Regions from separate parts of the Paraburkholderia lebeckiae genome, predicted to be linked through region 2. Evidence: riboswitches for the same ligand, from Rfam matches in the RefSeq annotation. Region 2 holds a riboswitch; each other region holds the start of a gene.
What was found. A riboswitch is a leader RNA that binds a small molecule or an ion and turns the genes downstream of it on or off. The one in region 2 is predicted to bind cobalamin.

Region 1 (2,262 bases), on a different contig from region 2:
CGCCTGCGCGGCCGCGTGTCACCGTCACAATCAGGCGGACTTCATCGTCACCCGCGCATTCGTACGCATAAAAGCGCTGCGCTCGACCATCGCGCCGAACAGCAGCCCGATCGTCGTCCACATGACCACCTGCATGCCGATCGCCGCGACGCGGAACTTCCACAGCAGCACAGCCGGGAACGCTGCCGGCACTTCATTGATGAGCGGCATCGACAGTTGCACGGCCGCGATGATCACGACGAACAAGAGCCCTGCGACGATCGAACCGTTCCACGCACCCAGCTTCGCCGCCGCGCGACGCCGCACCTTCAGCGAGAACACCATCGTCGCGAGCGAAATCGCGATCGTCAGAAAGAACAGGCCCGTGCGCGTGCCGATCGTCTCCGGATCACCGACCGACGGCGGATTGGCCGGATACTTGATATTCGGCACGATCACGAGCGTGATGAACGCGCCAAGCGCGAGCCACGCGGACAGCGCGCGCACGCTCAACGTACCCGCGCGTCCATACGCATAGGCAAACACCAACGAGAACAGGCCGCCAAATGCCGCGCCATACGTGACCACGCCAGTCAGCAGGCCGAGGCCAGCCTGCGTCTGACGGCTCACGATTTCGGGCTCGGGCGCCTCGCCGCGCGCGGCGGCCGCTTTTTCTTCGAATGAAATGGCCTGATCGACCTGTGGTTCGCCGACGATTCGCGCGAACGCGAACGTGAGCAAGCCCGCGACGATGCCCGCGAGCATCCCGCGCACCAACAATTTACCTACCATGTCGAACTCCGTTAGTGGCAGGGAAAGCCAAGCAGATGGCGGCCGTCGTGCACGAACTCATGCACGTACATGCCGGGCACGAGCGACGTCGCGCCCTGTTCCGCACCAACGAAGTAAAGCGCGAGCAACAGCAGCAAGCCGCCGAACACGACCCACGGCAGCAGTTCGCGCAAAGGAATGGGAGTGGGCTGGGCCGCCGGTTGCGCGGCGCGATCAAGAACAGCTTCGGTCATGATGGACATCTCCTGGGGTGACGCGCCCCGAAAGTCGATTGCAGAGGAATGGTGCGAAGCTCAGGTCTGGCTTTCGGCTCTTGTGGATTGCAATGCCGATTACAGTGGCGCGACCGCGCCGGGCTCTCACCGGCTTCCGTGCTTCGCAGCGCCACTATTCTACGCGCTAAACTGCAGCTTCCGTGACGGCGAGGGCTACCTCGCAACGCGCGCCGCGCGCCGATGAAACCACGCAGGCAAGTACGAATGGAGCGCCAACGCAAAGAATGGATACGCGACTATTACTGGTGAGCCACGCGGCAACGGCCGCGCAGCGCGCGGGCCGCTTCCCTGCCGACGATCCGCTCGACGCGCGCGGTCGCGCCGAAGCCGAGGCGGCGCGCGCGCGTCTCGCGCTTCCCGCCGACGCCGCCGTGTTCACCAGCCCCGCCGCCAGCGCGCGCGAAACGGCCGCTGCGCTCGGTCTGAGCGCCACGCCTGCCGACGCATTGGCGGATATCGACTATGGCAAATGGCGCGGCCAGCGCCTCGTGGACATTGCCGACGAAACGCCCCGCGAACTCGCCGCCTGGACACGCGAGCCCGACGCCGCGCCGCCCGGCGGCGAATCGTTCGGTCAACTCGTGCAGCGGGTTGGAGAGTGGCTCGACGCGCAGCAGGCAGACGTGCGTTCATGCAATGCCGTCAACGAAGCAAGCTTCGCTGCCTCTGCGCAAGGTCGAACCATCGTCGCAGTCACCCACGCGACTCTGCTGCGAGCGGCAATCGTGCACGCCCTCGGCGCATCGCCAGCCGTGTTCTGTCGCATCGAGATCGCGCCGCTGTCGGTCGTCGAATTACGCCACTCGCGACGCGGCTGGTCGTGGTGGCCGGCCGCCACCGCCTGAACGGCACCCCCGCTACCTGCCCGACACCACGAGCCGCAACCGGTTGGACCCCTCGGGCGTCAGCGTGATTTCGGTGCGTCGATCCTTCGCGCCGAGATAAAAGTGCTGACGTCCCGGCGAATTCTGATCGTGCGTTGCATCGGGCAGGCACGACGCGACGTCGGCCGCGACCGCTTCCAATGCATCCGTGTTCGAGCCCGCCGCCTGATGCGGCGTCCACGTGCACTGGAAACTTCGATGCGCGGCCGAACATTGCGCGTCATCGCCATCAGGTTGCGCAACGCCTTTGCCGTCGTCGGGTGTCAGCGAGGCGAAGCCGTCCGGCGCGGCGGCCACGATCCGTTTGAGCGCACCGCAAGGTCTGGGGCTAT
Region 2 (2,262 bases):
GCTTGCGGTTACCTTCCAGCGCGACGTGATGTCGAATCCGTAGCCGAGATAGTAACTGTTCGCTCCACCGAAATCCGAGTACTGGTCGCGTCGCACGTTGGCCTGAATCTGGTTGCGGCCGAAGCGCGCGCTGTAGCCCGCGAAGACCGAATCGACGTGACGGTCGGGCGCGGCGAACGTGTCGGAGTCGAGCGTCTGGTCGAGATGCTCGTAGCCGAATTGCAGCTTCTGGTTCGCGGCGAGCGCGAAATCGTTCTGCCACGTGTACTGGCGATTGTCGGTATCGAAGCGGCCGTTGTAGATGCCATTGGTGTTCGACACGCTGCGGTCGTCGCCCTCGGCGAGCGTGACGTGGGTGGTCCACCAGTCGGTCAGCTTGCCGTTCGCGAATACCGACACCTGACGCACCTTGCTATAGAGATTGTTCAGATCGGTCGGCTCGCCGTATGCATTGTCGTAGCTGTTGTCGTTGTTCGACTGGAAGTAGCTGACGCCCGCGTCCCACCTGTCGGTGAACTTGTGACGCAGCGACGCGCTGATGCTCTCGTTCAGATTGCCGTTCGCGTTCGGATTCGCGGCCGGCGCCTCGAGCGGATTGAGCGACGAAAAGCCGTCGTCCTTCGTGCGCGCGAGCGAGATGTTGAAGGTCGTGCGCCCGTCCTGATCGAGCGCGCCGTTCACGCCGGCCGTTTGCGTCTGCGTGTGATAGCTGCCGTAGCCGACCGAAAAATTGAAACGCGGCGGATGATCACCGCCGTCTTTCGTGAACACCTGCACGACGCCGCCGATCGCGCCCGAGCCATACAACGCCGACACGTTGCCGTTCACCACTTCGACGTGATCGACCTGATCGAGTGGAATCTGCGCGAGCTGAGCGGAGCCGAGGCTCACCGAATCGACGCGCACGCCGTCGATCAGCAGCAGCGATTGCGTCGACGATGCGCCGCGCAGAAAGAGGCTCGTGGTCGAACCGGGGCCACCCGTGCGCGAGATTTGCGCGCCTGGCGCGAGTTGCAGCAGGCCGGGCAGATCGGTCGCGGTCGTGTCGGCGATGTCCTGCTGATCGAACTGCGTGGTCTGCGGAATCGCATCGCGCAACGCTTGTGGTCCGCGTTGCGCGGTCACGACGATCGGCGACAGCACGTTGCCCGACGCATCGGCGGAGGGGGCATTGGCAGCGATTGCAGCGTTTGCGGCGGTGGCATCCGTGGCGGACGATGAAGACGAATGCGGCGTCGCGGACGCGGACGCAGGCTCGGCGCTTTGCGCATGCACGACGAGCGGCAGGCTCGCGAACGCGAGCAGCGTTGCGCGGGCGATGGGGGACAGCATGGGATGACATTCCTGTGGATAGCGTGCGCGGCCTGCTTCCCCGCGGGCCGACGCGTCACGAGGCGTCCCCTTGTTCAACGTTTTCGCGGGGACGTCCCTCTTTTCTGGCCGGTATCCGGGCTACGACACATCGATCCCGCCTTCCCACGCGTGACGCGCAGTGGCACACTCGCACGTTGAACTTCCAACCTTGCGATCAGGACCGACCTGCATGAGCACATCACATGCGGTCGCTTACCGTTGCGGGGGCAGCGCAGGTTCGCGCATCCGGTTTTGGCTCCGCGCGCGCCCTGCTTCCCGTTTAACTGCGCGCGCCGAGAAGCGCGCGCGGGCACCAGAGTGCGGGAAGTTTACGAGCGGCCTCGCGGGGCGTCAAGAAAGGTCAACCGGAGCGCCATCGGTTCTGTTGAATGCAGGTTATTGTCCGATGGATTACCGGTTTTTTATCTTATGGTCGACGACACGACACGCAACGAACCTGCACGAAGCGATGCTGTTACGTCTCGAAACGAGACAATTGTCGGAACCTGTAATATTCCGCGCTAAAATGCGATGTCTTTAGAGGACGCAGCACATGCTCACCGAACTCGAATCACTCTCCCAGAACATCGGCAAGCTGATTGCGATCAGCCAGCGCCACAACGAAGCGCGGCTCGCGCTCGAAGAGCAGCTCGCACAAACGCGTGCCGAAGTACAAGCCACGCATGCCGAACTCGCGCAATTGCGCGAAGAGCGCGACGCGCTGCAGGCGGAACGCGACGCGCTGTCCGCCAAGATCGACGACGCTCAGGTGCGCCTGAATGCGATTCTCGAAAAATTGCCGCGCGCACGCGCGAGCAGCGAACCGGATAACCAGCTCGATCTGCTCGAGTCCGCCCAGCCCGAACACGAGGAAGCGGAAAGCGACGTGAGCCGACACGGAGAAAGCGC
Region 3 (2,262 bases), on a different contig from region 2:
GCCATGCCGAACGCGGCCGTGCTCTTGCCCTTGCCGGTGCCGGTGTTGACGATCAGCAGGCCTTTTTCGATGGTCGCGCTGGCCTGCTTCTTTTCGTGGCCTTCGCGGCGGCGTTCGGTCATGCGTTGATGCGATTCCGGATCGGTTTTCATCGAGGGTCCTGGTCTTGAGAGGCGGGATGGGATGGGGGCGCGTCGCCAAGGGCAGCGTTGTTCGCCGCTGCGATCGCCACCGTGATGCCGGCGTGCGCGGTCTTGCGTACGATTAGACGCGCGTTTCGCGCGGTTGTGGTGGAGTCCGGCGCCGCTGCCGCCAGCAGCGCGCACGGCTCGCACACACCATCGACGCCGAGATGCACGTTTGCCGCCGCCGACGGCGACGCGACCGGTACCGCGGCGATCTGCTCGCGGCTGAACAATTGCAGCGGCAGTTGATGGCGCGAGCAGAATTCGAGCAGGCCTGCTTCGTTGGCTTTGGTGTCGATCGTCGCGATGGCGTGGATCTGCTCGAAGGCATTCGATCCGAGCGCTGCGCGCACCGCGGCTTCGATCTCAGCGGCTTCGCTGTGCAAGCGGCAACCGATGCCGACGCTCAGCGTTTTGATCGCGCGTCCGAGTCCGTGTCGCGTCGCGCTCGCTGCCAGTTCGTGAGCAAAGCCGGCGTCGCGTTTGGCCGCATCACGCGCCAGTGCGAGCGACGCCACACCGCCGATCACGACGATCGCCGGCGAGCCGAGTCCCGCGCGCGCCACCGCCTCGGCGAACTCGCGAAGCGGCGCGAGCGCATGACGCTGCTCAGGCCGCGTCGCCGACTCGATCGCCGCGCACGGCGTGTCGGCGGACATGCCGGCCGCGAGCAATGCGCGGGCGATCTCGCCGAGCCGGCGCATGCCCATGTAGATCACCAGCGTCATGCGCGTCGCGGCGAGCGCGGCCCAGTCCGGTTCGCCACTGCCGGCGCCGTGGCCGGTGACGAACACGACGCCCTGCGAGTGAGCACGATGCGTGACCGCGATACCGAGCGCCGCGGGCGCCGCGATGCCGGCCGTGATGCCGTTGATCACGTCGACTTCGATACCGGCGGCCCGTAGCGCCTGCAACTCTTCGCCGCCGCGGCCGAACACGAACGGATCGCCGCCCTTGAGCCGCGCGACGCTGCGCCCCGCGCGCAGAAGCCCGAGCATTTGCGCGACGATGTCGGCTTGCGGCGTCGACGGATGGCCGCCGCGTTTGCCGACGTACTCGACTTGCGCGTCGGCGCGTGCGAACTGCAGCACGTCTGGATTCACCAGATCGTCGACGAGCACGACATCGGCCTGCGCGAGCGCGCGGGTGGCCTTCAGCGTCATCAGTTCGACGTCGCCGGGACCGGCGCCGATCAGCCAGGCGCGCGTCATCGCGGCGTGCATGGCGCGCGCCATGCGGTGATGGAAGAAGAGAAGCGGCGTGCGACAGCGCGCGCGGCGGTGAATATAGAGGTCATGCGGAACTGCGAATCCGGGCACGCGCGATGCCGCGCTGCTACGCCTTCACATCCGTTCCCCGCGGATTCCGGCGGCCGGCGGCGCCACGTGATGCACGGATGCAATGCGACACCGCCTCCGCGTCTGGCCGGTATCCGGGCTGGCGGCCTCATGCGCTTCGCCTTCCCGTCCCGGTTGGTGGATTCGCGGGACAGTGGCATCAAAAAACGCATGCGCGGCACGTCGGAATCGAAGGCGAATCGAATCGCGCGCCGCAGGTCGCTTACCGTTGCGGGGACAGCACAGGTTGAACGCGCGAGGCGCTGCCTGTTTCCCGTTTAACTGCACACGCGAGCGCATGTGCGGGCACCAAACGCGCGCATACGATAGCACATGGCGCCTTGCCGGATAAGCCACGGCGGCGCTTTCCGGCTCTGTGCGTTCCTTGACTGCGCATGTCCGCGGGCCTACACTCGCACGCACTTTGGGTGCTCGCGTGCGCGCTCGTGCGCATGCAGTTAAACGGGAAACAGGGAGCCACCTGCTCTGGAGCGGCTAACCTGTGCTGTCCCCGCAACGGTAAGCGAAAAGCGGTTCCGGCTTGATAGCCGGGCACCGCAGTGCCGGCTTCGATGTCCGCGCGCAAGGTCGCATGGACATTTCACCACTGGACGAGAAACCACTCGGCCGGGAAGGGGAAGCGGCGCTTTCGCCAGCCCGGATACCGGCCCAAAGAAGCAGAACGACCGCCGCGGGGATGCGGTGGCGCGTTCATGACCTCAGTTCCGCTTTCTGTATTT

Region 1: another riboswitch for cobalamin. It lies ahead of HDG39_RS30885 (CbtB domain-containing protein); the one in region 2 lies ahead of HDG39_RS19500 (TonB-dependent receptor domain-containing protein).
Region 3: another riboswitch for cobalamin. It lies ahead of cobA (uroporphyrinogen-III C-methyltransferase); the one in region 2 lies ahead of HDG39_RS19500 (TonB-dependent receptor domain-containing protein).

What each region holds. Positions count from the first base shown of each region.
Region 1 covers NZ_JACHDK010000028.1:62,098-64,359, reverse strand. Annotated here, with positions in the region: gene HDG39_RS30890 (CbtA family protein) at 31-771, opposite strand; gene HDG39_RS30885 (CbtB domain-containing protein) at 783-1,004, opposite strand; cobalamin riboswitch at 1,056-1,190, opposite strand; gene HDG39_RS30880 (histidine phosphatase family protein) at 1,271-1,891, shown strand; gene HDG39_RS30875 (hypothetical protein) at 1,904-2,262, opposite strand, start outside.
Region 2 covers NZ_JACHDK010000009.1:209,873-212,134, reverse strand. Annotated here, with positions in the region: gene HDG39_RS19500 (TonB-dependent receptor domain-containing protein) at 1-1,332, opposite strand, end outside; cobalamin riboswitch at 1,422-1,686, opposite strand; gene HDG39_RS19495 (ATPase) at 1,907-2,262, shown strand, end outside.
Region 3 covers NZ_JACHDK010000011.1:195,060-197,321, forward strand. Annotated here, with positions in the region: gene cobO (cob(I)yrinic acid a,c-diamide adenosyltransferase) at 1-152, opposite strand, end outside; gene HDG39_RS35645 (cobalamin biosynthesis protein) at 149-643, opposite strand; partial or broken gene cobA (uroporphyrinogen-III C-methyltransferase) at 659-1,396, opposite strand; cobalamin riboswitch at 1,592-1,851, opposite strand; cobalamin riboswitch at 1,932-2,209, shown strand.